Linked DNA regions of Peribacillus sp. FSL E2-0218. The protein of the gene in region 1 binds, or shares a complex with, the protein of each later gene. Links are inferred from orthologs where the notes say so. Each region holds a gene or a part of one and is shown on either strand. Other genes may lie near its edges. The genes, in order: hfq and MHI53_RS24870.

What was found.
Region 2: the proteins of hfq (region 1) and MHI53_RS24870 are in contact, whole or in part, in a crystal structure (PDB 3VU3), measured with the Escherichia coli proteins. The link is inferred for Peribacillus sp. FSL E2-0218 from one-to-one orthologs.

The regions. Positions count from the first base shown.
Region 1 is NZ_CP150304.1:1,883,458-1,897,938, forward strand. The notes cover bases 8,419-11,241. They hold hfq (RNA chaperone Hfq), read left to right. Parts: upstream 8,419-9,624; coding sequence 9,625-9,858; downstream 9,859-11,241. Other genes in these bases: miaA (tRNA (adenosine(37)-N6)-dimethylallyltransferase MiaA), read left to right, coding at 8,638-9,621; spoVK (stage V sporulation protein K), read left to right, coding at 10,270-11,226. Outside these bases: MHI53_RS09025 (PTS transporter subunit EIIC), read left to right, coding at 1-1,050; MHI53_RS09030 (PTS lactose/cellobiose transporter subunit IIA), read left to right, coding at 1,067-1,414; MHI53_RS09035 (6-phospho-beta-glucosidase), read left to right, coding at 1,411-2,754; chbG (chitin disaccharide deacetylase), read left to right, coding at 2,751-3,482; MHI53_RS09045 (NAD(P)/FAD-dependent oxidoreductase), read right to left, coding at 3,554-4,735; MHI53_RS09050 (DUF1641 domain-containing protein), read right to left, coding at 4,775-5,218; MHI53_RS09055 (SMI1/KNR4 family protein), read left to right, coding at 5,917-6,372; MHI53_RS09060 (GHKL domain-containing protein), read left to right, coding at 7,036-8,358; MHI53_RS09080 (trimeric intracellular cation channel family protein), read right to left, coding at 11,268-11,876; GTPase HflX, read left to right, coding at 12,053-13,297; MHI53_RS09090 (methionine gamma-lyase family protein), read left to right, coding at 13,310-14,481. UniProt on the Escherichia coli protein: RNA chaperone that binds small regulatory RNA (sRNAs) and mRNAs to facilitate mRNA translational regulation in response to envelope stress, environmental stress and changes in metabolite concentrations.
Region 2 is NZ_CP150304.1:5,133,509-5,149,724, reverse strand. What follows is about bases 4,647-7,624. They hold MHI53_RS24870 (catalase), read left to right. Parts: upstream 4,647-5,091; coding sequence 5,092-7,158; downstream 7,159-7,624. Other genes in these bases: pepT (peptidase T), read right to left, coding at 7,232-7,624. Outside these bases: MHI53_RS24900 (trypsin-like peptidase domain-containing protein), read left to right, coding at 1-41; MHI53_RS24895 (CxxH/CxxC protein), read left to right, coding at 208-369; 23S rRNA (pseudouridine(1915)-N(3))-methyltransferase RlmH, read left to right, coding at 768-1,247; 23S rRNA (adenine(2503)-C(2))-methyltransferase RlmN, read left to right, coding at 1,326-2,393; MHI53_RS24880 (heme oxygenase), read right to left, coding at 2,451-2,783; MHI53_RS24875 (DEAD/DEAH box helicase), read left to right, coding at 3,057-4,505; more of pepT, read right to left, coding at 7,625-8,467; MHI53_RS24860 (alpha-amylase), read right to left, coding at 8,594-10,075; MHI53_RS24855 (CotH kinase family protein), read right to left, coding at 10,862-12,571; MHI53_RS24850 (DUF4956 domain-containing protein), read right to left, coding at 12,641-13,336; MHI53_RS24845 (polyphosphate polymerase domain-containing protein), read right to left, coding at 13,375-14,058; MHI53_RS24840 (aspartate aminotransferase family protein), read left to right, coding at 14,317-15,669; MHI53_RS24835 (aspartate aminotransferase family protein), read left to right, coding at 15,674-16,216.

The DNA.
Region 1 (14,481 bases):
GATGGCTTTGAAGCGATGCTTGTATCCGCGGCCTGTTTCTTCCTATTATTGCCTCAAATCGGCAATGTCACTTTAACCATTGATGATAAAGCCGTTACAGGCGGCGCGTGGGGATTTGTAAGCGTTAACTATTTCAATGCTACCGCCCTATTTACAGGAATCGTCGTTGCCTTGATTGCGACTGAAATATTCGTTAGGCTTTCACGAGTGAAATATTTGGTCATTAAGCTGCCCGATGGAGTACCTCCAGCTGTTGCCAGGTCATTTGCCAAGTTAATTCCTGGCATGGCCACAATCTTTGCCGCGGGCTTGTTCGGATTGTTATTCCGCAAGGCTACGGATGGTCAGGTATTGAATGATTGGCTGAGCAAAGTAATCGTATCTCCCTTACAAAGTGCTGTAGATTCATTACCATTCGCAATTTTATTAGTATTTCTTGTTCATTTATTATGGATGATTGGTTTGCACGGACCAAATATCCTTGGTGGGATAACAACACCGCTTTTTGAAAGCTCGGGAGTGAAGAATATCGATTTATATGCAAAAGGTGTCAAAGATATGGACCAGTACGGGGTATTGGCAGGATCTTTCCTGGATGCCTTTGTCTATTTAGGAGGATCTGGTGCAACATTAGGTCTTATCATTGCCATGATCATTGCAGGACGGAAACGGTATAAACAGATGATTGCACTCGGTGGGGCACCAGGGGTGTTCCAGATTAATGAACCGATTCTTTTCGGATTGCCTATCGTCCTGAATCCAATGTGGTTCATTCCTTTCGTCCTTGGCCCGGTAATCACGACGGTGATCTCCTATTTAGCGGTAAGCAGCGGCCTGGTTTTTCCGATTGTAGCCAAGATTCCTTGGGTTACGCCTCCAATCGTGGGAGGATTCCTGGCAACTGGGGGGCACGTATCCGGAGCAGTATTAGCAGCTGTCAACTTAGTCATTTCAACAGCGATTTATTTACCGTTCGTTTATGCACAGGTGAAGATAGACTCAAAAAATAAAACAGAGCTTACAAAAGATTCAGAAACGTTAAGCGTATAAGAAAGCAGTGATGAAAATGGAAAAAGAAGAATTATACCAGTTATCCTTTCAATTGATTTTATATAGCGGCAATGCAAGAAGCTTTGCGATGGAAGCGATGCAGGAAGCGAAGAAAAGAAACTTTGAATCAGCACGTTCAAAGATTGCCGAGTCGGAATCCGAACTGCTGCAAGCCCATAAATATCAAACACAATTAATCCATGCCGAGGCAGGGGGAGATCATTTCGAACTCCCGATTCTCCTGGTCCATGCACAAGATCATCTCATGACAGCGATGACATTGAAGGATCTTGCGATTGAAATGATCGATATCCGTGAAGAATTCATACATGCAGCTGCTATGAAGGAGGGAACTGCCGAATGAGCAAGGGGTTGAAGATTGTTACGATTGGCGGAGGATCAAGCTATACGCCAGAGTTGATCGAAGGTTTCATTAAATATCATGGAGAGCTTCCTGTGAGTGAAATTTGGCTAGTTGATATTGAAGCGGGTAAGGAGAAGCTTGAAATCGTCGGGGATTTGGCTAGAAGGATGATTGAAAAGGCTGGAGTGAATATAGAAGTCCACCTGACATTGGACAGAAAGAAAGCGCTTAAAAATGCAGATTATGTCACGACGCAGCTCCGGGTTGGCCAGCTCGCTGCCAGAGCTCTTGATGAGAAGATTCCATTGAAGCACGGAGTCATCGGGCAGGAGACAAACGGACCTGGAGGGCTTTTCAAGGCTTTTAGAACGATTCCCGTCATTCTTGATATAGCCCGTGAGATGGAAGAGGTTTGTCCGGATGCATGGCTAATCAACTTCACCAACCCTGCTGGAATGGTAACGGAAGCGGTTCTGCGTCACAGTAATATTACCAAGATCATCGGGCTTTGCAATGTCCCGATTGGCATGGAGCGAGGTGTGGCGGATTTGATGGGCGTCGAGCCCTCAAGAGTCAGGATCGACTTTGCCGGCTTGAACCATATGGTATATGGCTTGGATGTATTCGTTGATGGGGAAAGTGTCAAAGATCAAATCATCAATCTGATTACAGATCCTGCAAAAGCCGTCACGATGAAAAATATCCATGCAATGGGATGGGAGCCGGGATTCTTAAAGGCCTTGAATCTGTTTCCGTGCCCGTACCACAACTACTATTATAAAACGGGAGATGTGCTTGCCCAAGAGTTGAAGGATGCAGAAAATGGGGAGACACGTGCTGAGGTCGTCCAAAGGCTTGAAGCGGGGCTATTCGAGCTATATAAAGACAAGGATTTGGCCATCAAGCCGCCGCAGTTGGAAGAACGAGGAGGAGCGTACTACAGTGACGCTGCTGTGAGGCTGATTTGCTCGATGCATACGGATAAATGCGATATTCAAGCCGTCAATACCGTCAATCATGGTTCCATTGAAGGCATACCGTATGAATCGGCCATTGAAACCAGCTGTGTAATAACGAAGGACGGTCCGAAGCCGATCAATGTCGGAAAGCTTCCAGTGGCTGTGCGGGGATTGATTCAGCAAATTAAATCGTTCGAACGAGTGGCCATTGAAGCCGCAGTCACTGGGGACTATGACACTGCACTGCTTGCCTTGACGATTAATCCATTAGTTCCAAGTGATCGGGTTGCAAAACTTATTCTCGATGAAATGCTAGAGGCGCACAAAGACTATTTGCCTCAGTTTTTCAAAAAAAAGGAGTTGCAGGATAACTTATCATGATTGAAGTTCTTATAAATGCAGATGATTTCGGGTTAACTAAAGCGGTGAATTATGGAATTTTGGATAGCCACAAATATGGAATTGTCAATTCGACGACGATCATGATGAATGCGAACGCGACGGAGCATGCGATAGAAATCGCCAAGAAAACCCCCTCTTTGAAAGTGGGTATACACTTAGTGCTGACATGGGGGAAACCTTTATTGAGCGATGTGCCGAGCTTGGTTGATGAAGATGGGTACTTCAAGAAGCAAGGAGTGGTATACGCCAATCCCAATGATATATCCTTGGCTGAATTGGAGCGCGAGTGGTCTGCGCAGATTGAAAGGTTTTTGGAATTCGGGCTGTTTCCAACTCATTTCGACAGTCATCACCATGTACATGGGATAAAAGCCTTCCTGCCGGTCATTCAAAGGCTGTCGGAGAAATACCGTTTGCCGGTGCGTAATGCGGGAGAACACTTTTCTGGTATGCAAACCGTTACCGATCTATTCTTTGATGACTTTTATGGAGATATGGTTGCAGAAGATTACTTTCAGAACTTAAAGGGAAGGGTAAACGATGGAGCAAGTGTGGAAATAATGACTCATCCGGCCTATCTTGACGAAGAATTATTTACTGTTTCCTCCTACAACGATAAACGTTTAAGGGAAACTAGCATTTTGACTAAGGCAAAATTGCCGGAAGGATATTCCCTTAGGTTCAGCATCAATCAAGTTAAGATCTGAATGTATAAACGAAAATCCATCACAAAAAGGACCATTCAAATGAATGGTCCTTTTTGAAATGATTCTTTGTTTTAGTAGGCCAAGCTATATAGCGCTTTGATGTGTGATAAGTAGCGGATATTACTCGCTTCCTTCATCAAAGTGGCCGGCAGGCCTTTCAGGGAGGTATTATTGGCTCCGACGGTTGCCACGGCATCCTTCCGGCCAAGGCTCGCAAGCGTACCTGAATTTACAGGTGCGAATACTTCAAGCTTCTTGCCTTCGAAGGCTGCATAGAGGTTATACCCGACAAGCTCACCCATTTGCCATGCGTTTTGTGCAGTTGGCGCGTATGGACGTCCGCCTTCTGGAGGGAAAGCAAGGGCGCTGTCACCGACAACGAATACGTCCTTATGTGACGTCGATTGCAAGTATTCATTAACGGCTGCTTTGCCGCGATCGACTTCAAGACCTGATTCGCCGACGATAGGAAGAGCCGCAACCCCGCCTGTCCAAACAAGCGTATTGGCCGTGATCGTTTGTCCATCCTTCAGTTCGATTTGGTTGCCTTTAACACCCGTTACAGGCAGACCTGTCAAGAACTCGACGCCGCGCGCTTCCAAGGAAGACATGGCCCGGTCGATCAGCGGATCAGGCAGCACAGGAAGGATTTTTGGACCAGCTTCAACAAGCTTGACTTTCAAATCCTTGAAGTCCACGCCGAATTTCTTGGCGATTTTAGGGAAATGATCGACGATTTCACCAATCAGCTCGACGCCAGTCAAGCCGCCGCCGCCAATTACGATGGTCGCATCGGCTTCATTTTTCGTTTGGGCATATTCACGAATGCGATCTTCGATATGCTTGTAAATTTGGTTGGCATCTTTCACCGATTTCAAGACCATGCTGTTTTCTTCAAGACCTGGAATGCCGAAGAATCCTGTTTGGCTTCCTAGTGCCACGACAAGGGCATCATAGGATAAAGTGGAGCCATTGGAAAGCTTCACTTCTTTTTTATCAACGGAGAAAGACTCCACTTTTGCAATGGCAAGGTCGATATCTTTTCCTTTGAAAAGTTTTTCCAAAGGAATCGAAACAGCTTGCTCGGAAATCGAACCGCCGGCAAGACGGTGCAATTCAGTGATGATTTGGTGGGTTGGAAATTGGTTCACCACGGTAACCTGCACTTCATCCTTGTTGTAATATTCACTTACGGACAACGCAGATAGTAAACCAGCGTATCCGGCACCTAAGATGACGATTTGTTTTGACATAGTAAATCCCCCGTTCTTACTGTTTGTATGTGTTAGACATTATTTTTGGTTTTTACGTTCTGAAGAGACTTCCAGGAACGCTTGCGCGAAACGGAAAAGCTTTTGTGCCTCCGGGTCTTTCATCATTTTTAACAAGCCAAAAAGACCGATCACATCATGATTTGCTTCTGCGCGATCCTTCGCTTCGATTGCGGTAGCCGCAAGACCTTTCACGGAACCGACCACAGGTGTTGCGATTTCCGAGATCGCACTGACGGTATCGTTTTTCAGGACATCATCCGTTGCCACCGATTGAGCGAAATCATAAGACTTTGTTAAAATATTCACTAATTCAGTCAGCTTTGGAAGCTGATCGACTAAAGTATTGAGGGATGCCTGAACCTCAGGCTTTAAAAGCTGATCTAGGATATCCAATTTTTCTTGGTTTGCAGAAATACTAAGTGCATCATGTTCAAGTATTGATTTTGACATTACATCTACCATATCTAATTCCCCTTTAATCTAAATTTAATTTTATTTATATTTTTCCGCCGATACTACTAATCATACGACTCTGATCTGTTAATTTCAAATGAATTTTACTTGATATGACTATAATTTTAGCTTGTTAATGAAGAGTGATCGGAAGGTAATGGGAGGTACCTACCATTCTGGGGTAATTTTGCAGCACTTCTTATTACCATGCCTTTATAAAGAGATTTCTTAGGATATATACAAATATAATAGAAGGAAGTATCAAGCAAAACGTAATATTTATTATATTCATAGAGTGGGGCCGTTACATATTTCCCTTTTCATAAGTCTGCTTGTTGCATTCACATTTTTACAAACCCTCCCCGGATTTTATCCTCGTCAGGATAGCTGTCTTTTTTTCATGCAACATGGACTTATTGATGAAAAGGTCGTCCTTTTCCCTTTTTATGGATAAGTATGGCCAGGAAATGAAAAAAATATCTGAAAATACAGAAAAAAATGGTAAAATTATGTTAGTATATTTAAAAAAGTGGTATGTTTAAGATTCTAATGAATAATTTATTCTTCAAGGAACTTCATCGGTAAAAGAACGTTTAATTCTCCAGTTAAGACGGGAACGATGTTCAATAGGCTTCGATGAAAATGGATTCGGGAATGGGATTGTCGGGTTGGAAGTTGCGACTATATAATGAAATGGAGTTGGTAGAATGGTGAATATTACTGGATATGGAAAAGCGACACAAGAGGCAGTGGATGGTTTTCAGGAATTTGTCGGATTTGAAATTCCTGCAGATTATAAACAATTCCTCCTTAAGTATAATGGCGGCATATCTGAGGTGCAAAACAGCAAGTTTTATGTAGATACATTGGATACCCTCGTTTGCTTGAATGTTCTCTACGGATTAGATCTTGAGGATAAAGGGCTGGATTTACGGAAATGGCACGAAGAGAATAAAGATGATTTACATAAAAATTGCATCATCATTGGTAATGATACGTGTGCCGGCAAGATCTTGCTGATAAATAACGAAGAGGAAAAGGGAATATACTTCTGGGATCAAGGTTGGTATTCGGATCCTTCAAGCCAGGATGAAAATATTTATAAAATTGCCGAGAGTTTTCAATCCTTTATCGAAGGATTGAAAATCCCGGAAGAAATCTAAATTATAATGAACCCCTTGATTGGCTTAGACCTTTCAAGGTTTTTTATTGGAATTTACAAGCTAAGTGAAAGAAGTGGGAAACGGGATTGCGAAAGAAAACGATGTCTATGGTTTTTGAAAGGGAATATGTGACATTTTAAATAAGGATTTCTTTATTTTCTGTTAAATGGAAACTTCTTTCGTGCTCATTAAAGGCCGCGTGATATCGGTCCAAATGACCTATTGCTATTTTATGAATATTTTATTGCGAATTGGTGTTGCAATCGAGAAGAAAAACGTTAATTTTGATGGGATGTAAAGAGAAAATATTGAAATATTTCCATCTAAAGGGTAAAATTATATATTTGAAAAGAAAAATATATAATTAATTTTCTTCTTTTTTTCCTTTTTAAAATAAATATATAGTAAAATTATATTCGTTTGGAAATAACATATTTTAATGGAAATAATTAATATAGACATTCCGCTTAGATTAGCATGTAAAAAAGTTAAAGAACCAAAAAAGATGTGGGTATTTTGTTAGTTATTTCAAAACTTATAGTTTTATTTACCTGCTGTTGAAGTGAGACGTGGATATTTCTCTATATGTTTGTTCCTGTATATAGTAAACTCAGAATAGGTTCGTTAACTTTTAACTGCTAGAGACGAGGTACGTTTAAATCTATGAAAAATAAAAAGTTAAGGGCATTTTTTTATTTGACCATCCTATTATTAATCGCTTTCATTCTTCTGAATATGTTTTCTACTTATTTAAGCATTAAAAATTCTGTTCAAAAATCAGTTGCAAATCAAAACTTGGTAGCTGCCAGATCCATTGCCGACTCCATGGATGTAGAGGCCTATGAGCGATTTCTCGATAACCAAGTAAAGAGCCGGGAATATAAGGATATTAAAGCGTACTTAGAAGATGCAAGAGAAAAAATCGGGGCTTTGTATGTTTACACCATCATGGTCGATAATCCGAAAGTGTCAAAAGCTATGATTACAGGATTTTCTAAAGATCATAAAGGGGATTTTCCCATAGGCGGAGTGTGTACCGTCCCTCCAAAGCAGGTCAGACAGGCCTATCAAGGCAAAAGCTTCATTACCGGGATACTGGATGATCCGGAGTATGGCGATTATTTGACTGTGGGAGTGCCAATCAAAAATAAAGCTGGCTCCATCATAGGGTTTTTAGGGATCGATGTAAGTGCCGAGAATATAAACTCCATTAATGGAAAGGTATTAAGAAGCAGTATTGCCATCCTCGTTTATAATGGAGGCTTTGTTATCATGCTGCTGGTTACCTTTTTTGTCGTTCAAAAGTGGTATCAAAAAGAACTGACGCGTGAAGTCGGGGATACGGAGGATACGTATCAATCGGAATTTCAATCGCTCATAGCTTCAGTTCGTTCATTAAGGCATGACTTTTCCAATCATATTCAGGTTATACATGGTCTCCTTAAATTGAAGGAGAATGATAAAGCCCTCGATTATTTAACAGGTCTATCAAAAGAGGTCCATTCCCTCGAATCGATGAAGCTGGATGTAAGTCATCCGGGCCTGTCTGTACTGTTGGAGACAAAAAAACTCTCGGCCCAAAATTATAACATCGATATTGAAATCGATGTTTCACCTAACTCGTTTAACAGGGTGAAAACGATCGATTTGATTAAATTATTATCAAATGTCATCGATAATGCGATTGAAGCAACGGTTGAATTGCCAGAGAATGAGCGCCGAATGAACATTGCCTGCATAGCTGATGAGGAAAAGTATACCTTTAGGATCACGAACACCGGGCCTATGATAGCGCCCTTCGATCAGGAAAATATATTCATTAGCGGATTTTCAACCAAAAAGCCCCAAAAGGGCAAGGTTCGCGGTCAAGGTTTATTCATCGTAAAAGACTTGGTGAACAGATATGATGGAGAGATCCTGGTGCAATCGAATGAGAAGGAAACTTCCGTATTGATGATGATACCAGTGAATGGGAGACCGATCTGAATGGATTAAGAAGGCAGGTCTGTGCACCATGCCGAAAAAGGATGATTGCTGATGTAGCGTAATCATCCTTTTTTGTGTCTTCATTCAAAGAATCCCCCTAGATTCCGCTTAAACTCCAGCTATATGGAAGGGCTCCATTTTATAAATGCCTCTTGAACAGACTTCACAGGAAGGAGGAATGAATAAAACAATGGGAAATGGACAGAATGGGTAGATGTTTAGCTGCTTTCAACGAGATTATGTTAAGATAGGGAAAAAATCATATAAGGCAGTGAGAATGTGAAACAACAAAAAGGAAAGCTTCTCGTTATCATTGGACCGACTGCTGTTGGCAAGACAAAAATGAGCATTGAGATGGCAAAGTTATTTAATGGTGAAATTATCAGCGGCGATTCCATGCAGGTATATAAAGGCATGGACATAGGAACTGCAAAGATCAAGATGGAGGAAATGGAAGGCGTTCCTCATTATTTACTTGATATCAAGGAGCCGGATGAACCTTTTAGTGCCGCAGAGTTTCAGGAGCATGCAAATGCTTGCATCGAGGATATCCATGGCAGGGGGAAGCTCCCTATTATCGTTGGCGGAACAGGATTATACATACAATCGGTGATTTATGATTATCAGTTTTCAGAAGCCCCGTCCGACCTAGAATATCGAGAAGGTTTGGAAAAACAAATAAGAGAGTCAGGAATCGATCCGGTTTTTGACCAATTACGGAAGGTTGATCCTGAGAGTGCGAAGCGGATTCACCCTAATAATGTAAGGCGTGTAATCAGGGCACTTGAGATTTTTCATTGCACAGGTAAAACGATGAGCGAGCAGCTCGATGATCAGCCGACGGAATTGAAATATGAGACGTGCATCATCGGCTTGACGATGGAACGTGAAAAATTATATCAGCGTATCGATCAACGAGTTGATGGAATGGTAGATGAAGGGCTGATTCATGAGGTTCAGTCGTTTTATGATCAAGGTTTGAAGGATTGCCAATCCATTCAGGCCATAGGCTATAAAGAGATTTATGATTATTTTGATGGAAGGGCTTCAGTGGATGAGGCGGTCGAGACTTTAAAGCAAAATTCCCGTCGATATGCAAAAAGGCAATTGACTTGGTTCAGGAATAAGATGGATGTCATCTGGTTTAATATGACCGATCTAGAGGGATTTCCGAAAAAAATACATGAAATATCTGGATTTATAGCAGGAAAGCTTTTCAACGAAGGCGAATACATAAATTTAGAGAGAAAAGAGGAGGACTAATACATGAAACAATCAGTAAATATCCAGGATCAATTTCTTAACCAATTACGAAAAGACGGCACCTATGTAACGGTATTTTTATTGAATGGGTTCCAGATCAGGGGGCAAGTTAAAGGGTTTGATAATTTTACGGTATTATTTGAATCGGAAGGCAAGCAGCAATTGGTCTATAAACATGCCATTTCTACATTCGCTCCACAACGTAATGTTCAAATTGATTACGAAGTGAAGGAATAGTCATATATATAAGGATGTGAAAAACAGGTTTCGCTAATGGCGGCCTGTTTTTTTTGTATGCACTGCTCGTTTTTTCAAATAATCGATAATGTTACGTACGTGTTTTGAATATATATCTAGGGACGATTATTTTCCGGGAAACCGCAGGAATTGACAATTCCCCGTTTAAACGGGCGAATTGGAAGGAAGTTTGTCGGAATATAGTTTCAATGGAAGAATTCAGTCGTGATCATGCACCGTTGAAAAGGAAAGCTGGCATTTTACCCTGGCATTTTCTGAATTCACGAAAAGAAATAAGGGAATTTCCCGACGGGGGAAAGTTTCGGCTTATGTTACATAAGCATTCCCATCATAAATCGGAAATAGAATGCAATCGTGGAGTCAAGGGTCCAAGATGGAGAGGTGAATGCATTGGAACAACCGATCCGTATGAAAAATAACGGGCAAATCAATATCGTGTTTAATGCGGAAAATAGAAAAACGCTACAAAAGGATCTGCCGATAAAAGAAATTTTGGTACAGGAAATACCTCACCAGCATGCAGCCCTGAGGGAAATCGAAGAGGAGCTGAAATCGCTGGTCGGGATGGAAGAAATGAAACGGATGATCAAAGAAATATATGCGTGGATCTATATCAACAAACAGCGCGAGGCTAAAGGAATGAAGACTGGCCGTCAAGCATTGCATATGATGTTCAAAGGAAATCCCGGAACGGGAAAAACAACGGTTGCGCGTTTAATCGGGAAGTTGTTTCAAAAAATGAATGTACTCTCAAAAGGGCATTTAATCGAAGCGGAGAGGGCGGATTTAGTTGGAGAGTATATCGGTCATACTGCCCAAAAAACGAGGGATTTAATAAAGAAAGCGATTGGCGGGATCTTATTCATCGATGAGGCATATTCCTTGGGAAGGGGCGGCGAAAAGGACTTTGGGAAAGAGGCCATTGATACCCTTGTCAAACATATGGAGGATCGCCAGCACGAATTCATTTTGATTCTTGCCGGGTATTCACGGGAAATGGATTATTTCCTCAGCCTTAACCCCGGCCTTCATTCCAGGTTTCCGCTCGTAGTTGATTTTCCGGATTATACGATCGATCAATTGATGGAAATAGCCGACCGGATGCTGCAGGAGCGTGAATATATCATGAATCGTGAGGCTGAAAGGAAATTAAAGGAACACTTGATCATCCTGCGATCATATCGCAGCTCTATTTCATTTTCTAACGGCCGCTATATACGCAACGTGATTGAAAAGTCGATCAGGGCACAGGCGATGCGGCTTTTGCTGGAGGATTCCTTCGAAAGAACGGATTTACTGACCCTTACCGGCCAAGACTTGATTTTTGAAGATGATGAGAAAGAATGATTCACATAGAAAAGCCCGCGGATATGGCGGGCTTTTCAAATTTATGTTTTCGGCACCCATTTTTTATTGGGAAGGTGCCAATTGTAGGTGTAGGATAGGACGCGTAAAATGGTAATGATCGCAAAGAGCGTATATAGCTGCCATGCCTGGGACAATACACCGCTTCCTAATGCCATGCCTGCAATGATGGCCCAAACTACGTAAATTTCTTTTCTGAAGACCAATGGTTTCCGGCCGGCCAACACATCACGGACAATTCCGCCGCCGCATCCGGTTAATGCCGCTGATACAATGATGGCGCTAATTGGATGGTTTAATTCTACCGCATACATCGCCCCTTGGATGGCGAAGGCTGAAAGTCCAATGGCATCACTGAAGTTCCCCCATCTGTCCCAGTGTTTCGATAGGATGGTAGGAAAAACAAAAACGATGGTAATGGATAGTAAAGCGATGATGAAATAGAAGCTTTGGTCCCATAAGGTTGAAACGGGGACGCCTATCAGCAGGTTCCTGATTGCACCTCCGCCAAACGCGGTTATGATTCCTAAAATGTACACTCCTAAAATATCATACTCTTCTTCCATGGCGATGATGGTGCCGCTAATGGCAAAAGCAATCGTACCTATGAAACTTAATACTTCCCATGTCATTTGCATGTTCCCTCTATGTCTTTTCTATTTTGATGGTAAAGTCAAATTTGATTTTAGCATGTTATCGAAATTTTTAAAACGGGTAAAGCTTTGTTTTCCGTAAAGTTTTATCTGTTCATTTTTTTTGTTATGATAAACTGAAATCTTAATATAGGTGGTGGGCGTTTTTGGAAGAAATGATGAAGGAAAAGGCCGTGTTGATAGGGTGTCAGACAACGGAGGAAAATGAACGTTTCGAATATTCACTTGATGAATTGGCCTCGTTGGCGAAGACGGCGAATGGCGAGGTGCTGATGACCATCACCCAAAAAAGGACAAGCATCGATCCGGCTACATATATAGGAAAAGGAAAAGTGGAGGAGCTTCGGAACCTTGAAGAAGAGCTGGAGCCGGATTTATTCATCTTCAACGATGAATTATCCCCGAGTCAGATCCGAAACCTTTCCAAACAGCTAGAAGCAAGAATCATTGACCGGACACAGCTTATCCTCGATATATTTGCGCAACGCGCACGTTCCAGGGAAGGGAAGCTTCAAGTTGAATTGGCTCAGCTCCAATACCTATTACCGCGTTTGGTTGGACAGGGGACGGCATTGTCCAGGCTTGGAGGCGGAATTGGCACGAGGGGCCCGGGAGAAACGAAACTGGAAAGCGATCGTCGCCATATCCGCGGGAAAATTGATGAAATCAAGCAACAATTAAGTGGAATAGTGAAGCATCGTGAACGCTATCGCGACAGAAGAAAAAGGAACAAGGCTTTTCAAATCGCCCTTGTCGGTTATACGAATGCGGGTAAATCGACATTGTTCAACCGCCTGACGGAGGCGGATTCCTTCGAGGAAAACCAGCTGTTCGCGACTCTTGATCCCATGACGAGAAAGGCGATCCTGCCAAGCGGCTTCACCGTGCTCTTGACGGATACGGTCGGCTTTATCCAGGATTTGCCGACCTCCCTAATCGCAGCATTCCGCTCGACGCTGGAAGAATTGAAAGAAGCGGATTTATTGCTGCATGTGGTCGATTCCTCAAGTTCAGATTATTTTAACCATCAGAAAACGGTGCAGGATTTGCTAAATGACTTAGAAGTCCCTTCCATTCCACAACTAACATTGTATAATAAGAAAGACAGGACCCACGCCGATTTTGTAAGAACGTCCAGCCACCCTTCATTATTGGTCAGTGCCTATGAACAATCGGATTTGAATCAAATCATGGAAGAAATTGAAAAGTACGTGATTGAGGAAATGGTTCCTTATTATGTTTTTCTCCCTTCGAGTGAGGGTAAACTATTATCACAGCTGAAAAATGAAACCATCTTGCGCACTCTCTCCTTTAATGAAGACTCGGAAAGATATGAATGCAAAGGTTTTTGTCTAGCTGATCATCCATTGACAGGGCAGCTAGAGAAATATTCGTTATAAAGGGGAATTTTGATGTATCAGCAGTTAACGAACGGAGAAATGTTGCAAAACATTGCCAAAGAAGTGGAAGCAATGATTTCTCCATTACATAAGCAAGTGGACGAACGAATTGAAGAAAATCAATTTCGTGTATTGCAAAGTTACCAAGCACATAAAGTGAGTGATTCCCATTTCATCCCTACGACGGGTTATGGCTACGATGATATAGGGCGCGATACGTTGGAATTGATTTATGCCGAAGTGTTTGGGGCGGAAGCAGGATTGGTGCGTTCCCAAATCATTTCTGGCACACATGCCATTTCAACTGCCCTTTTCGGCATCCTGCGCCCAGGCGATGAGTTATTATACATAACCGGAAAGCCATATGACACGTTGGAAGAGATTGTCGGCATTAGGGGAACCGGTATCGGTTCATTGCGGGATTTTCAAATAAGCTACAACTCCGTTCCGTTGTCGCGATCTGGAAGCGTTGATTTCGAGGCTGTCAAACAAGCCATTCAACCGCATACGAAGATGATCGGCATTCAACGTTCGAAGGGATATGCGACACGCCCATCCTTTACGATTGCTGAAATCAAGGAAATGATTTCGGTCGTAAAAGAGATCAATCCGGAAATCGTTGTATTCGTTGACAATTGCTACGGTGAATTTGTGGAAACGCAGGAACCATGTCATGTCGGAGCGGATTTGATGGCAGGGTCACTGATCAAGAACCCAGGTGGCGGGATAGTGAAGACCGGTGGCTACATTGTAGGTAAAAAAGATTTAGTTGAAGCTTGCTCCTACCGATTGACGTCTCCGGGAATAGGAGCCGAAGCAGGTGCATCGCTTTATAGCCTGCAGGAGATGTACCAAGGGTTCTTCCTTGCGCCGCATGTCGTTGGACAAGCTGTTAAAGGGGCGATTTTCACATCTGCATTGTTGGGGAAAGTCGGGATGAACACTTATCCGAAATGGGATGCAAAGCGCACCGATTTGATTCAATCAGTCCAATTCGATGATCGTGATAAGATGGTCGCCTTTTGTCAGGCAATCCAATATGCCTCACCGATCAATTCCCATGTGACGCCATATCCTGCCTATATGCCGGGCTATGAAGACGATGTCATCATGGCTGCAGGGACCTTCATCCAAGGTGCCAGCATCGAGCTTACCGCGGATGGGCCGACAAGGGCTCCATATGT
Region 2 (16,216 bases), 3.3 Mb from region 1 along the record:
AAGAATCGACTGAAGTCACACTTTCAAACAGCGAAATATAAAACGTGGGAGGACAGGGGGCAGCGATGCTTCCTGTCCTTTATATTCGCTTGCGCTTTTTTTATTTTTTGTTACGATTACCTGTGGATATATGTCGATGTTAAAGATGCCGCGCACCTTGTGGATAATTGGTTTTTGTAAAAAGGAAAAGGAAAGGGGGAAGGAAGGATGGAATTATATTGCTGTCAGGAACACGTGGAAATGGCGTTGGATGAAGTGGTGTACGAATGTGAAACCTATCCGGTTTTAACGCAAGTGTCGGAAGAAAAACAGTTATCAACAACCTGTGAATATTGTCGAAACGTGGCAATATATCTAGTAGGGAACTAATATTCCCATACAAGATGTGGATAGAAAATGTGGATATGTGGATAACTTTTGTGGATAAGATGTTTGTAACCTGTTCTTAACATTTCTTGACGTTTCATTTCATCAAGGCTGGGGATAAGATTGGGTGCAGGAATCGTGAACATATCTTCGGAAAATCCATTTGGAGGGGAACGAACAAGTTAGCCATACGCTTTTTTCTCGCTGAATCATGGATTGCCGCTGATGCCTCTAGGTCAGCGGTTTTTTTGTGGGAAAAGTGATGCTGATGGACGGGGATGAACCATCCTTGCAATTGGAAGTGATTTGCTTGTTTTGCTTATAGGCATCCGTAAGGTATGATAATAGGTAGGCAAATCCTAGAACTGATACGAAAACATAAGGAAAGTTAGAGGATATATATGAAAATAACGATCATGACGGTAGGCAAGCTAAAAGAAAAATACTTAAAGCAAGGCATTGCTGAATATGCAAAAAGGTTAAGCGCCTATGCTAATATAGAACTTATTGAAGTACCGGATGAAAAAGCACCAGAGAACTTGAGTGCCGCGGACATGGAGATCGTAAAGCAAAAAGAGGGTGAACGCATCCTGGCCAAAATCAGCCCTGACACCTATGTCATAACACTTGAGATCAATGGTAAGCAGCTTACGTCCGAGCAGCTGGCCACACATATCGACCAGCTGGCCACTTATGGGAAGAGCAAGATAGCCTTTATCATTGGCGGGTCGCTCGGTCTCGGGTCCGAGGTGATAGCAAGAAGTGATTATGCACTATCCTTCTCTAAAATGACCTTTCCGCATCAATTGATGAAATTGGTTTTATTGGAGCAAATATATCGGGCCTTTCGGATAAATAGAAATGAACCGTATCATAAATGAACCGATTTTTAGAGGGAACACGTGTAAGGATAAAGGATTGAACGACTAAATTTTAATGTAATGAAAAGAGGGTAACGAATGAAGAAAGATTCCATTTATGGTTTAACATTCGAGCAATTATCAGCATGGCTTTTGGACCATGGCCATAGGAAATTCAGGGCACAGCAAGTCTGGGAGTGGCTTTATCGGACACGTGTGACGAGTTTTTCTGAAATGACGGATGTTAATCAAGACTGTATCCAATTGCTGGAGGAGCATTTTTCGATCCAGACCTTAACTGTTCACGTTAAGCAGGAGGCAGCTGACGGCACGATCAAATTCCTGTTTAAATTGCAGGATGGCAACCTTATCGAAACCGTTATGATGAGACATAAATACGGGATTTCTGTTTGTGTCACCACCCAGGTCGGCTGCAATATCGGCTGCAGTTTCTGTGCAAGTGGTTTATTGGCGAAAAGCCGCGATTTATCCAGCGGGGAAATCGTTGAACAAATCATGAACGTTCAACTGCATCTGGATACACTGGAGCAAAAGGATCTCGTCAGCCATGTCGTGGTGATGGGGATTGGCGAGCCATTTGATAACTTTGAAAACATGGTCGACTTTTTGAGGGTGCTCATGGATCATAAGGGTCTTGCCATCGCTGGCAGGCGCATTACCGTTTCGACGAGCGGCCTTGCCAAAAAGATTTATGAATTCACAGATCTGCAATTACAGGTGAATCTAGCTATCTCCCTGCATGCACCTAATAACGATCTGAGGACGCGAATCATGAAAATCAACAGGGCGATCCCGATTGAAAAATTAATGAAATCACTTGATTATTATTTGGAAAAAACGAATCGGAGAATTACGATTGAATATATCCTATTGAAGGATGTCAATGATCATCAAGAAGAAGCCGAGCAGCTTGCCAATCTTCTGGAGGATAAAAAACATCGCCTCTATGTCAACCTGATTCCATATAATCCTGTAGATGAGCATAGCCAATATCAAAGAAGTGAAAAAGAGTCCGTTCTCGCCTTCTATGATACGTTGAAAAAGAGGGGCGTCAATTGTAAAATCCGTCAAGAGCATGGAACGGATATCGATGCGGCCTGCGGACAGCTACGAAGCAAGCAAATCAAGAAAGCAGAAGCACAATGATTAGTTTGAACTTGAAAACAAAGAGGCTGCTTCAATAGCGGCCTCTTTGCCATGATGTTATTTCGCTATTTCCTTTACTGAGGCAACTTCATACGTAGTAAGCTCGCTGCCTATGATCGGCGATTCTTTTTTAGCGGAATCGGAACTTGCTTCTGGCCGTTTATGTGCAGCTTTAAATGCATCACTATTTCTCCAAGCAGTGAAGTTATCGAGGTTCTCCCAGTACATATTAACACTCAGTTCATCATGATCCGTCAGGTTCTGCGTCAATAATACTTCCACCTTCACAAAACCTTCCATCGCATCAAGCGGACCTGGTGCAGTAAATCCTGGCGCCATCACTGCCCCCATCCCTTTTTTGACTCTGATTCTATTCGTCACGATTATCATAAATCAGCTCTCCTTTTGGATAACAGTAATTCAATCCACACCCTTTGGACATACATATTTTAGCATGTTGAAAAGCAGCCGGTCCATTTTGATTCATCACAATCGTTTTCCTCTATCGTCCATTTTGAAGAATTCATTATTTTGAAATAAGAAAGGGAATTTGATTATTGCAACGTTTATCGTTCCATATCGCGTATAATAGTAATTTGAATAAGAAAATTACGATCATGGAAACAATAATGCATGATACTACACAATAAATGAGGCTGTCATATGAATGAATTGAATTTTTCTGATTATACATTAAGTGATGAAATCGTAAGGGCATTGGAGAACTTGGGTTATCAAAGCCCGACCGAAGTGCAGCGTGAGGTGATCCCAGTCGCATTGAAAGGGGAGGACCTTGTCGTGAAATCGCAAACCGGAAGCGGCAAGACCGCTTCATTCGGGATACCGATATGTGAGATGGTCGATTGGGGGGAGAATAAGCCGCAGGCCCTTATTTTAACGCCGACACGTGAGCTCGCTGTGCAGGTAAAAGAGGATATCACCAATATAGGCAGGTTTAAACGCATAAAGGCCACTGCGATTTATGGAAAACATCCATTTGCCTTGCAGAAAGCGGAATTGAAGCAAAAAAGCCATGTGGTCGTGGGAACACCGGGCCGAGTCCTGGATCATATCGAGAAAGGGACATTTGCTTTGGAGCGCCTTACACATTTGGTTATTGATGAAGCCGATGAAATGCTTAATATGGGCTTCATCGAACAAGTGGAGGCCATCATTAAGGCGCTTCCGAAAGACCGGGTGACGATGCTCTTTTCTGCTACGCTGCCCGAGAGCATAAAGAAGTTGTGCAAGCAATATATGAAAGATCCCCTGGACATTGAAATCAAAGCGAAGGGTCTTACGACTGACAAAATCGAGCATGCCCTCATTGAAGTGAAAGAGGATGATAAATTCTCCCTGCTCAGGGATATCACGATTATCGAAAATCCTGATAGCTGCATCATTTTTTGCCGGACGAAGGATCGGGTCGACCAAATATGTGAACAGCTGGTGGAGCTAGATTATCCTTGTGATATGATACATGGCGGCATGATCCAGGAGGATCGCCTCGCAGTGATGAATGAATTCAGAAGGGGCGAATTCCGCTATTTGGTCGCGACGGATGTTGCCGCACGCGGAATCGATATTGATAATATCACCCATGTGATCAACTATGACCTCCCAATGGAGAAGGAAAGCTATGTACACCGGACAGGAAGAACGGGCCGTGCCGGTAAGAAGGGAAAAGCCATCACGTTCGTCACACCGTACGAGGACAAATTCCTGACTGAAATCCAAGATTATATCGGCTTTGAAATTTCCAAGCGGGCTTTCCCTTCAAAAGAAGAGGTATCAAACAAAAAAGCGGATTTCGAGGCAAAACTCGAAGCACGTCCAAAGATGAAAAAAGATAAAAGTGAAAAATTGAACAAACAAATCATGAAGCTATACTTCAATGGCGGGAAGAAAAAGAAAATCAGGGCTGTTGATTTTGTCGGCACCATCGCTAAAATTGATGGAGTGAATGCAGCGGACATCGGGATCATAACGATTCAGGATAATGTCTCTTATGTGGAAATCCTCAATGAAAAGGGACCGCTCGTCTTGAAAGTGATGAAAAATACCAAAGTCAAAGGCAAGCTCTTGAAGGTGTCAGAAGCATTTAAAAACTAAAGTAGCGGAATTAAAGAAGCGGGAAGCCCAAAAAATGGCCTTCCCGCTTCTTATTTTTATATGACTTATTTACATCCCAAGTATGACAAAACTAAGGAAGGAATAATTCGACCAAACGGATGGTGATCCGACCAAATGGGACAGTAATTCGATCCAAACGGGTGGTGATCCGACCAAATGGGGAGATGATTCGACCTAAACGGGGATAATCCGCCTAACCGGGAGATGATCCGACCAAATGGGGAGATGATTCGACCTAAACGGGGATAATACGCCCAACCGGGAGATGATCCGACCAAACATGGAGATAAATCGCCCCAACCGGGTGATAATTCGACCAAACATGGAGATAAATCACCCCAATTAGTGATAATCCGCCCAAACATGAGATAAATCGCCCCAATCCGACGATAATCGGTCCTACACCAAAATAACTAGTATTCTCTGTATAATTTTTGAATTCTGCTGTTTATCTCTCGAAATAGAGTGGTATATGAGGAAGAATAACGTAATTACTTCCAATAATGAAAATACATACAACATGAAATAACCTTAATTTTTGACATGGAGGGGAATGAAAAGAATGGTGAATGAAAACGAAAGTGGAAAAATCAATGAGCAAAGCAAAAATCGGCAGTTGGATCAATATCGGGTGGATGATAGTGGGAAAAAGATGACGACTAATCAAGGCTTGCGCATTTCGGAGGATGAGCATTCTTTGAAGGCGGGAACCCGCGGCCCGACATTAATGGAAGATTTTCATTTCCGTGAAAAGATGACCCATTTTGACCATGAGCGAATTCCTGAGCGAATCGTGCATGCACGTGGATCAGGGGCACACGGATATTTTCAAGTATATGAGCCGATGGCTGAATTTACAAAGGCCAAGTTTCTTCAAGACCCTTCGGTCAAGACTCCTGTATTCGTCCGGTACTCCACTGTAGCAGGATCACGCGGATCGGCGGACTCGGTTCGCGATGTCAGGGGATTCTCGACAAAGTTTTATACAGAGGAAGGAAACTATGATTTGGTCGGGAATAATATGCCGGTATTTTTTATCCAGGATGCAATTAAGTTTCCGGATTTGATTCATGCGGTAAAGCCGGAGCCTCATAATGAAATTCCGCAGGCTGCTTCTGCCCATGATACTTTTTGGGATTTTGTTGCCAATAATGAGGAAACGGCACATATGATCATGTGGCATCTTTCCGATCGGGCGATACCGAGAAGCTTCAGGATGATGGAAGGGTTCGGTGTTCATACATTCCGCTTTGTGAATGAAGAAGGCGTATCCCATTTCGTTAAATTCCATTGGAAGCCCGTCCTTGGAGTGAAATCGCTCGTCTGGGATGAAGCCCAGAAAATCGCCGGGAAGAACCCCGATTTTCACCGCCAAGATTTGTGGGAAGCGATTGAAACAGGCAATTACCCTGAATTTGAATTTGGCGTGCAAATGATCAAGGAGGAGGATGAATTCAATTTCGACTTTGACATTCTCGATCCTACTAAACTATGGCCGGAAGAACAGGTGCCGGTGAAAATAATCGGGAAAATGGTGTTGAACCAAAATCCTGATAACTTCTTTGCGGAAACGGAACAGATTGCTTTCCATCCGGGGCATGTTGTGCCGGGCATTGATTTTTCCAATGATCCGCTGCTTCAAGGGCGTTTATTCTCTTACACCGATACACAGCTATCCCGATTGGGTGGACCGAATTTCCATGAGCTTCCGATAAACAGGCCAGTATGCCCTTTTCATAACAATCAGCGCGATGGGATGCATCGGATGACAATCAATCCAGGACCGGTCAGCTACCATAAGAATTCCCTTGCAGGTAACTCCCCGGAACCGGCTTCCGAAGCGGAGGGCGGCTATGCGCACTATCAGGAAAAGGTCGATGGCAGGAAGGTGCGCCAGCGCAGTGAAAGCTTCAAGGACCATTACAGCCAAGCTAAACTATTCTGGAATAGCATGACGGAAGTGGAGAAGGAGCATATTATTGCCGCTTTCCACTTTGAAGTGGGGAAAGTGAAAAGTAAGGACGTCCAGCAGCAGGTTGTCGAGATGTTCAGCAATGTAGATTTCGAACTGGCCCGAACAATTGCCAAGGGTGTGGGAGCGAATCCTCCAACCAACAGGAATGAGGCTGAGACCGAGTTAACCTCTCCCGCGCTAAGCCAAGAGCAAATGAAAGTGAAAACGGCCGCAACCAGAAAAGTGGCAATCCTGGCTGCCGATGGTTTCAACGCATCTGAGGTTAATCAAGTATTGAAATCGTTCAAGGCGGCAGGAATAACTGCGGAGATCGTCAGTATTAATCGGGGAATGATTACAAGTTCAACAGAACAGCAAGTTGAAGTGGAGCAAACATTCCTGACAGCCGATTCGGTACTGTACGATGCCGTTTATGTAGCAGGAGGTCAGAAAAGTGTTGATGCTCTAAAAGCATCTAAGGACTCCATTTTCTTTGTGAATGAAGCTTACAATCATTTCAAGGCAATTGGTGCGGGCAAAGAAGGTGCTGATATCCTAACGAAGGCAGGCATAGGTTCCTTTGATCCCAATGCAGGCGTTGTGGCCATCACGGATGAAAATAGCGGCGCTGCCTTTATCGAGGCCATTGCCAAGCACCGACACTGGATACGCGCATGATGGAAAAACCCCAGACCGCTTAGGTTTGGGGTTTTCCTTTATGAAAAAGGTCATTCGTGAGATTTCTATAAAGCTACTTCGCTTTTCTTTCAAAGAGGGAGGCAATTTCAACGATCACCTTTGTGGCCAGCATCATATTATCGACGGAAATAAATTCATATTTGCCATGAAAGTTCTCACCGCCGGTGAATATATTGGGTGTCGGCAGGCCCATATACGATAATTGAGATCCATCCGTTCCACCGCGGATTGGCGAGATTTTTGGTTGTATACCGAGTTTTTCCATGGCTTCATGGGCGATGTCCACGATTTCTTTGACTGGCTCAATTTTTTCCCTCATATTGAAATATTGGTCCTGCAATTCAAGCTGGATACGTTTTTGTCCATACTTTTCTTTTAGTTCCTTGGTGATGTGCGTCATATATTCCTTGCGCTCATTGAATTTTTGGCGATCGAAATCCCTGATGATGTAGGAAAGCCTAGTCTCTTCGACATCGCCTTGAAAGGATAGCAGGTGGTAAAAACCTTCGTAGCCCTCCGTATGTTCCGGTGCTTCTGCCGCTGGGAGCATATTGTGAAATTCCATGGCGATTTTAGCAGAATTGACCATCTTTCCTTTAGCGGTACCGGGGTGAATGTTGGTCCCACTGATTTTGATTTTGGCCGATGCCGCATTGAAGCTTTCATATTCAAGTTCGCCAAGGGGGCCGCCGTCAACTGTATAGGCAAATTGGGCAGCAAAAGCATCGACATCAAACTTATGCGGGCCTCTGCCGATTTCCTCATCCGGTGTAAAGGCGACACGGATTTTTCCATGCTTGATTTCCGGGTGCTGTATCAAATGATCCATGGCCGTCATGATTTCGGCAATGCCGGCCTTATTATCTGCGCCCAACAGGGTTGTCCCATCCGTCGTAATTAAAGTATGCCCTTCATAATCCTTAAGTGAAGGGAATTCATTCGGTGAGAGGACGATGTCCAATTTTTCATGTAAAGTAAGATCGCGTCCATCATAGTTTTCAACGAGCTGCGGTTTTACGTTTTTCCCTGTGAAATCCGTTGCTGTATCGATATGGGCCAAAAACCCGATCGTCGGGACATCCTTATCCGTGTTGGCTGGAAGCGTCGCCATTACATAGCCATTATCATCAATCGTCACTTCTTCCATGCCTATGGATTGCAACTCCTTCACTAAAGCATTTGCCAAGGTCAGCTGACCAGGTGTGGAGGGGCAGGAGGGATTTTCCTCATTTGATTGTGTATCCACTTTCACATAAGAAGTAAATCTATTAATGATTTCATTCTTCATTTGTCCATCAGCTCCTTTTTACCTTATCTTACCATGAATGGTTGTCTGGCCATGAGAATTTTTTTGAATTTTCAAAGCGAAGAACAGCATGCGGGAAACGGCATGCTGTTCTTCGCTTTTGGAATATTAGTTTTCTTCTGCTTCAAGCGGTTTTTCATTCAGGGCCCATACGGATACGCTTTTTCCATGTACGGGAAAGGTCGCGTAGCCATCTTCTTCAATGGTGATGTGATCATCTCTGTGATAGGTTACATCAGTCCAGATTTCGCCTGCACGTTGCTCACCCACGAACATTCTTTTTTCACTGTTGTGGTCTGCGTTACAGACAACGATCGCACACCCCGAGCCTTCCAGCTCTTCAACCCCTAATCGAACCCAGCCTATCGTATTTGGATCATCAAAATAGTCCTTCTGTTCCCCATACGCTTTTTCATATCTGGCATATAAAAGGCGATCCAATATATCCTTTTTCCCGGGTACCGGCGAAGGACCGCCAATGCCGTAATAGTCCCCGTAAAAGACACAGGGGTAACCGCATTGCCTCAGCAGGATAAGAGCATATGCAGACGGTTTAAACCAATCCTTTACCCATGATTCCAGCGATTCATGAGGCTGGGAGTCATGGTTGTCGACAAAAGTGACGGCCTGTTCCGGATTGGTTTTTACGAGGGTATCATCAAAGATGGTTGAGAGGTCGAAGTCGGTTCCTGCATTTGAGGCCTCATGAAATTTATAATGCAGGGAAACATCGAACAAATTGAGGTCATGATTGGTTTGCTCCAAGTAGTTTTGACAGGATTTCACATCGGCTTTCCAAAACTCCCCGACCATGAAAAAATGTTCTTTCGTATAAGGAATGAGCTCCTGTAAAAAATCATTAATGAATTCATAATCAATATGCTTCACGGCGTCCAAGCGGAAGCCATCACACTTCAATGTATCAACCATCCACTTTCCCCAAGTAATCATTTCCTGGCGAACTTCGGGCTGGCTGTAATCGATGTTCGCGAACATTAGATAATCGTAATTGCCGAATTCATCAATGACGTGCTGGTTCCAGTGTTTGTTTTCCCCAGTGATCCGATAGACGCCCATTTTGTCGTTTTTAGCATCATAGTCAGTTCCATTGAAATGCGTATGGTTCCACTTGAAATCAGAGTATTGATTATTACGGCCTGGGAAATCGAATGTCGTCCAGCCTTCAATTTCAAATGGCTCTGAGATGTCTTCCATACGGTTGTCTGGATTGACCTCGATGACTTCAAATTTTTCGGTTCCGTCGGCTCCGGCTTTGTGATTCATGACTAAGTCGATATATACGCACAGACCGTAGTCATGACAGGTGGTTATGGCTTGATGCAATTCTTCTTTTGTACCGTATTTGGTACGAATGGTGCCTTTTTGGTCAAATTCCCCTAGATCGTACCCGTCGTATATTCCATAACCGTTGTCACCAATGGACTGCCCTTTAGTAACAGGCGGGAGCCAAACACAGTCAATACCTGTATCTTTCAATTTGGAGGCCGCTAATTTCAATCTGTCCCAATGAGAACCATCTGCTTCAAGATGCCACTCGAAAAATTGCATCATTGTATGATTTCTTTTCATCCATTTCCCCCCTGACACCGACGCGTTTTGGCAAACTTGTTACTGAACGATCGGATAAACTAATAATGGAAATCTTTACCCTCTATATTCAAATGGTAAACAAGTAGAAAATGCTCTGGAGGTTGATTTGTCTTTCTATTTTACTATTTTATACCAATTAAGGGTATTTTATATTAGTTGGCAGCTAAAAAATAATTCAATGTTGAGGAATACCTGGGGAAAGAAATAATTTTCGGATGTTTAAGAGGGAGGACATAGAACGTTCCTGAACTCTGTCTTAAGGCGAAGAAAGAATCCTAATTATTCATAGTTATGGAGGATTCGAAATAAGTAGGTTTCGTTTCACTGCAGGTACTCCCTTTCCACTCTACTTTGGGATAAGGTGAAAATGAAATCCTGATTTCCCATCGTTTGGAGGAACCGGACGTCGAACGTTGCATGGCACTCCGGGCACTCGCTTTCCGCGGGCGGTCGTGGAGCCTCCTCGGGCTTTACGCCAACGGTGTCTCCCCTAGACCGCAGTTGCCGCAGGAGTGTCGCCCCCTCCGTTTCATTCCACATGTCGTGATAACGAAAATAGAATCAGAAGGGTCAGCTGCTGTGCATCTTGGGATTTATGCTGTTTGTGCAGTGTTTTTTTCCTTGGTAATAGATCAAGAAATTCATAGAAAAAAGAGGGCGTCTCCTTGACGACTTTGGTATCAAGTTTAGTAGATTCTATTTTCAATAAAAATGAGGCATCCCGAATATTTCGGGATGCCTTGTTCATGTTGGAGGGGGTGGTCCTCATCCGGTTTTGCCCCTTCGTTTAAAGAAGTGGGCAAAAGCGATTGCGCCCAATAATAAAATCAGGAGCACCAGGGATAGAATGATCGTATCTTTGGAGGAGCTGCTGTTTCCTGGCTCCTTTTGGCCCATCTTCCCCGTTATATCAGGGGGTGAGCCATTCCCGCCGCGATCGATGTCAGGGGGCTGCATGGCAGGCATTTCCCCGCCGCCGGCCATGTTTGGTGGTTGCTGGCCTCCATTTGCGTCAGCGCCCATATTAGGCGCTCTGCCGTCCGTGCCGCTTTCCGTCTCACCTTCGACAATCAGGTCTCCGGATAGCTGCGCCAAGATCGATCCAGCACGTTGAACGGCGAAGTCAACAAGGGTTTCCTCACCGGATGTTGCTTCTAAAAACTCATTCATTGTATAAAACTTGGTTGGATCTCTTTTCACATATGGTGTGATCAACGTTGAGATTTCAGAGGTCATTGCTGTCATTTTTTCTTCAGAGAAAAAATCTGTGGCAATGTCGTTTAGATAATCATCATATTTTTCACGGTATTCGTCGTTAGAAAGCAGGGCATTCAATAAAGGGCGATCTTCAAGGGCCGTGCCTGAAACGGGCTCGGTGATGCTGAAGTTGATGTTACTTTCATTCATGAAATGGGAGCTCATATCCATCATCCCGCCACCGTTCATATTCGGTGCTTCCTCGGGAAGCTTCATGTCATCCTGCTCAGCATTATCGTTCTTAGCAGTCGCTTCATCTTCATTTTTTCGAGCGGTGCCGCCTGCCTGCCTCCCGCCGCCTCCGGAATAACCGCCAAATGACATATTATAGTCCCACGGCAATATCGAAAAGACTCCGTTCTCTTCATATAGGTAATAATTGTGCTTTTTATCTCCTTGATAGTGATCAAGGTTGACAAGGGCAGTGTTGGCTGCGAAGTAGCGCAGCATTTCATCGACATCCAATACTTCCTCGATATTGCCTCCATTATTGATGGCATCGAGCATGTGGATCATGGCGGATTGGTCCGAATGATCGTTTGTTTTCAAATTCAATCCTGTGTAGTCATCAATGTCTTCGCTGATCCATTTTAAATCGCTTCCAGTACCATCAGGATAATAGAGATCGCCTGTAGCATCAGCGAAGTTGGTATTTAGAAAGGTTTCCTCTATAGCTTCCACACCTAAGTAAAGGCCCCATTCCTTTCCGTTGATGGTCACGTACATATAGGAGTGCCCTGGTGTCGCTATGCCCATCTTTTCCATTAATTCATAGGAAAGATATTCTCTCATAAAAGTAGGATCACTGTAATTATTGTTCAGTGCCAACTTTTTCAGCCCGTGTAAATCTTGATCGTCCTGATAATAATCAAAGTCTATCTTCCAGCTGTAACGTTCGGAATCGTCCATTTGAACAACGGAATTCAAGGAAAGATTTCCCTTGGTGCGAAACCCCACATTTTTAACCGTCTCCCCATTTATCGTCACATCGGCGTTAACGATTTCTTTTTCAGAAGGGTTATCCAGGATGGAATCCAAATCATCATCAGCTAGTGTAATATCAACTTTCGTCACCTTACTTTGGTCAAATACCGATTTTGCATAGGTATTCCCTTTCGTTGCTTTTTCCACTTGAAGAAGGGGAACGAGGTACATCGCTGCTATAAAAATCATGATCAATAATCCAATCGCCGCTGCAACATATCTTGTTTTTAACATGCCTTGGCTCCTTCCTCCTGCCGTCCACTATAGAGGGGTGGGCATGGTTCCTTGTGTCCGCCATCTGTCTTAAGCTGTGAAGTTGCCATCATAACTCAACATGATGGCAGAATGGACGCTGGTCATGTCCTTTACTTGATTGATGAATTCCGCATTATTATCTTTTAATCGAATCTCATATGTCACTTCGAGGTTATTATCGGCCATGATCGATTTCGATTTGACGGAATGCTTTTTCACCTTGCTGGATATCATTTCTTCCAACGTTTTTTCAATGGATGCATCTGAATATTTAACGATTAATAAAAAGGGATTTTCAACGGTGATTCGATTGGCAAATACGAGCATGACGATCCCTATTAAAATGGCACCGATAATAACGAGCGGAATTAATCCCGCCCCGCATAAGATCCCAGAGGCCGCTGCCCAGAATAGGAAGACCAGGTCCATGGGATCTTTGATGGGCGTTCTGAATCGTACGATGGAGAGCGCGCCGACCATCCCCAGGGAGATTACGATATTCGTTGATATGCCCATGATGATCAAGGCCGTGGCCATTGTCATGATGATGAGGGATATATTGAAATTGTGCGAGTACATCACACCGGAAAAGGTCTTCTTATAAATGACGTAAATGAACAATCCGATGGCAAATGCCAACAGCAATCCAATCAGGGAGTCAATGATCGAAAAGCTCTCGGTCTTGTCCAAAAAACTTGATTTGAAAATATCATTAAACGTGGTGCTCGTTGTCGTCGTATCCATTTGTGATTCCTCCAATAGAATGTTTTTGTTTGCTGCCATCAGCCGTATCTTCTGCTTAGTTGATATTTTGAAAAAGCCGTTTTTCTAGTATCGATGATGGATAACGATTGTTTGATGATATCCGGAAGAAATTCGTCATACTTTATTTCCAGGATGACGACATCCGGATCGAGGGCATCGACTACGATTAATTCGGGATTCAGGAAGTCCGTATCGCGATAACTCGTTTTCACATGACTGTCAAAGGTGACCCGGACATTTCCGTACTCATAAATGAATACCTCCCTTTCATAGTCAACGACGGTTGTCGGCTTGATTTGGAAGAGCGTCATTTGCACGTATAAGTCCTTGAGGATATCCCTTGAATCCTCGGACATCCAATTTATATCTCCTGAACGGATCCGTTCGTATTCAGCGGCAGAAAGCCTGCACTTTTGTTTATAGGTAAGGTTATTCCGCTTACTCTTTTTTTCCAGGTTGATGAAATCGGTATTATGATCATAAAGCCTGGCCCTGAACTTATCCCTATGATAAAACCCTTCCGTTTTTTGCCGGAGGATTTTATTGTCGAAGTTATCGAAATAGACACTTCGAATTAAATACTTCCCATCGAGTCCGTGGGGATCAAGCTTCATGAAGTTTTGCAGGACATTCCTTAATAAATGGCAATCCGCTTTGGTGATTGCATGTTTGAGTTCCCGCCTTCCTTGTAAACCATTCATTGCCGTTCCTCCTTTTACATGATGATTGTCAGCGTTCAGCTTATAAACTCAACCTTAATAAAACCTTAAGAGCCTGTTCATGTTTAATAACGCATGGAGAAATCGTCCCAGTATTCTCCTGTTCTTAATTTTATTGGAATATTATAGAAGGAAAATGGTAGATTTAGCTTATTGAGAATAATAATCATTGTCAGTAAAATGATGATTGTGTCATTGAAAATGATAATTATTATCAATTAATATACTAGGAGGCTCATTATGGCAACTATCACACCCACTAAAAATGATCAATTGCTGGAACAGCAAAATACAAGGGAGTCAAACGCTCGTTCATATCCTAGAAGATTACCCATGGCCATCGAAAAAGCGGAAGGTATTTACCTTACAGACATGGATGGGAAAACATATATAGATTTTCTTGCCGGAGCCGGAACATTAGCGCTTGGACACAATCACCCGGCTGTCCTTGAAGAAATGGAAAAAGTACTTAAAAATAAAAGTCCTTTGCACACTTTGGACTTTACTACACCGATAAAAGAGCAGTTCGTTGATGAAATTTTTGAATGGCTGCCAGAAGAGTTCCGAAAAAATGCAAAAATCCAATTTTGCGGCCCCACTGGCGGGGATGCCATAGAAGCTGCACTTAAATTAGTTAAAACCGCTACAGGCAACAGCGGCATTTTATCATTCCAAGGTGCATATCACGGGGCAACGCACGCAACGATGTCAATTAGCGGAAATACAAAACCGAAGGAAAAGGTTCAAGGATTGATGCCAGATGTACAATTCCTGCCATATCCTTATCAATATCGCTGTCCTTTTGGCATTGGGGGCGAGGATAGTCATAAAATCAGCAGCCAATATATCGAAAACCTGCTGAATGATCCCGAATCCGGATTATTGGCTCCTGCGGGAATGATTTTAGAGGCCGTGCAAGGAGAGGGCGGCTCCATACCTGCGCCGATCCCTTGGCTTAAGGAAATCAGAAGAATAACAAAAGAGAAGGGCATCCCGCTGATCATTGACGAAGTTCAATCAGGCATAGGTCGCACAGGCAAAATGTTCGCCTTTGAACATGCAGGAATCATTCCGGATGTTCTTGTCCTATCGAAAGCAATCGGTGGCAGCCTGCCATTATCTGTCGTGATTTATCATAAAGATTTGGATGTTTGGACTCCAGGTGCACATATCGGCACATTCCGCGGGAACCAATTGGCAATGGCAGCAGGCACTGCAAGTTTAAAGTACATGAAACAAACCAACCTTATTGAACATGCAGCAAAAATGGGTGAACTGTTACAGGATATCCTCAAAGATTTGCAAAAGGATATACCGCAGATTGGCGATGTTAGAGGTCGCGGCCTAATGGTTGGCGTTGAGATGGTCGATCATCAAAAAGAGCAAAATCAAAATGGGAGTTACCCAGCCCATTCGGAGCTTGCAAGCGCGATACAACAGGAGTGCTTCGAAAGAGGTTTGATTCTGGAAGTCGGAGGCAGACATGGAAGCGTAGTGAGATTCCTGCCGCCATTAATCGTAACGGAAGCCCAGCTTCGCGAAGCTACTGAAATTTTTGAACAAGCTGTTCGTGCAGCAGTAGCAAGGGGCTGAAGCAATGATTGAAACCTTAAAGAAAGCTGACTTTGCCTATGCTCCATTTTTCCTGAATAACGAGGAAGGGATCCATAACTATACACGGTCTCTCAAAATCATAGAAAACACGTTAGCCGACTTCTTAAAGGGGAACGATTCCCCCTATTCCGGCAAAAAACCGCATGAATTGGAAGCAAGGTTAAATGAACTGTCCATTGCATCCATAAAAGGGGAGACCCTTGAGTCGGTTGCGGCCGAGCTAGCTGAATTTGTGATCAATGACAGCATGAATGTACACAGCCCGACCTGTATCGGGCATTTGCATTGCCCGACGTTAATACCAGCCGTGGCGGCCGAGATGATCATCAGTACGTTGAATCAATCGATGGATTCATGGGATCAAAGCTCGACTGCAACCTTTGTTGAAGAGCGACTAATCAAATGGTTGTGCAATCAGGCAGGATTACCGGAAAAAGCGGACGGTGTGTTTACCAGCGGCGGTACACAATCCAATTATATGGGCCTGCTGCTGGCCAGGGATGCGTATTGTAAGCGTGTTTGGGAT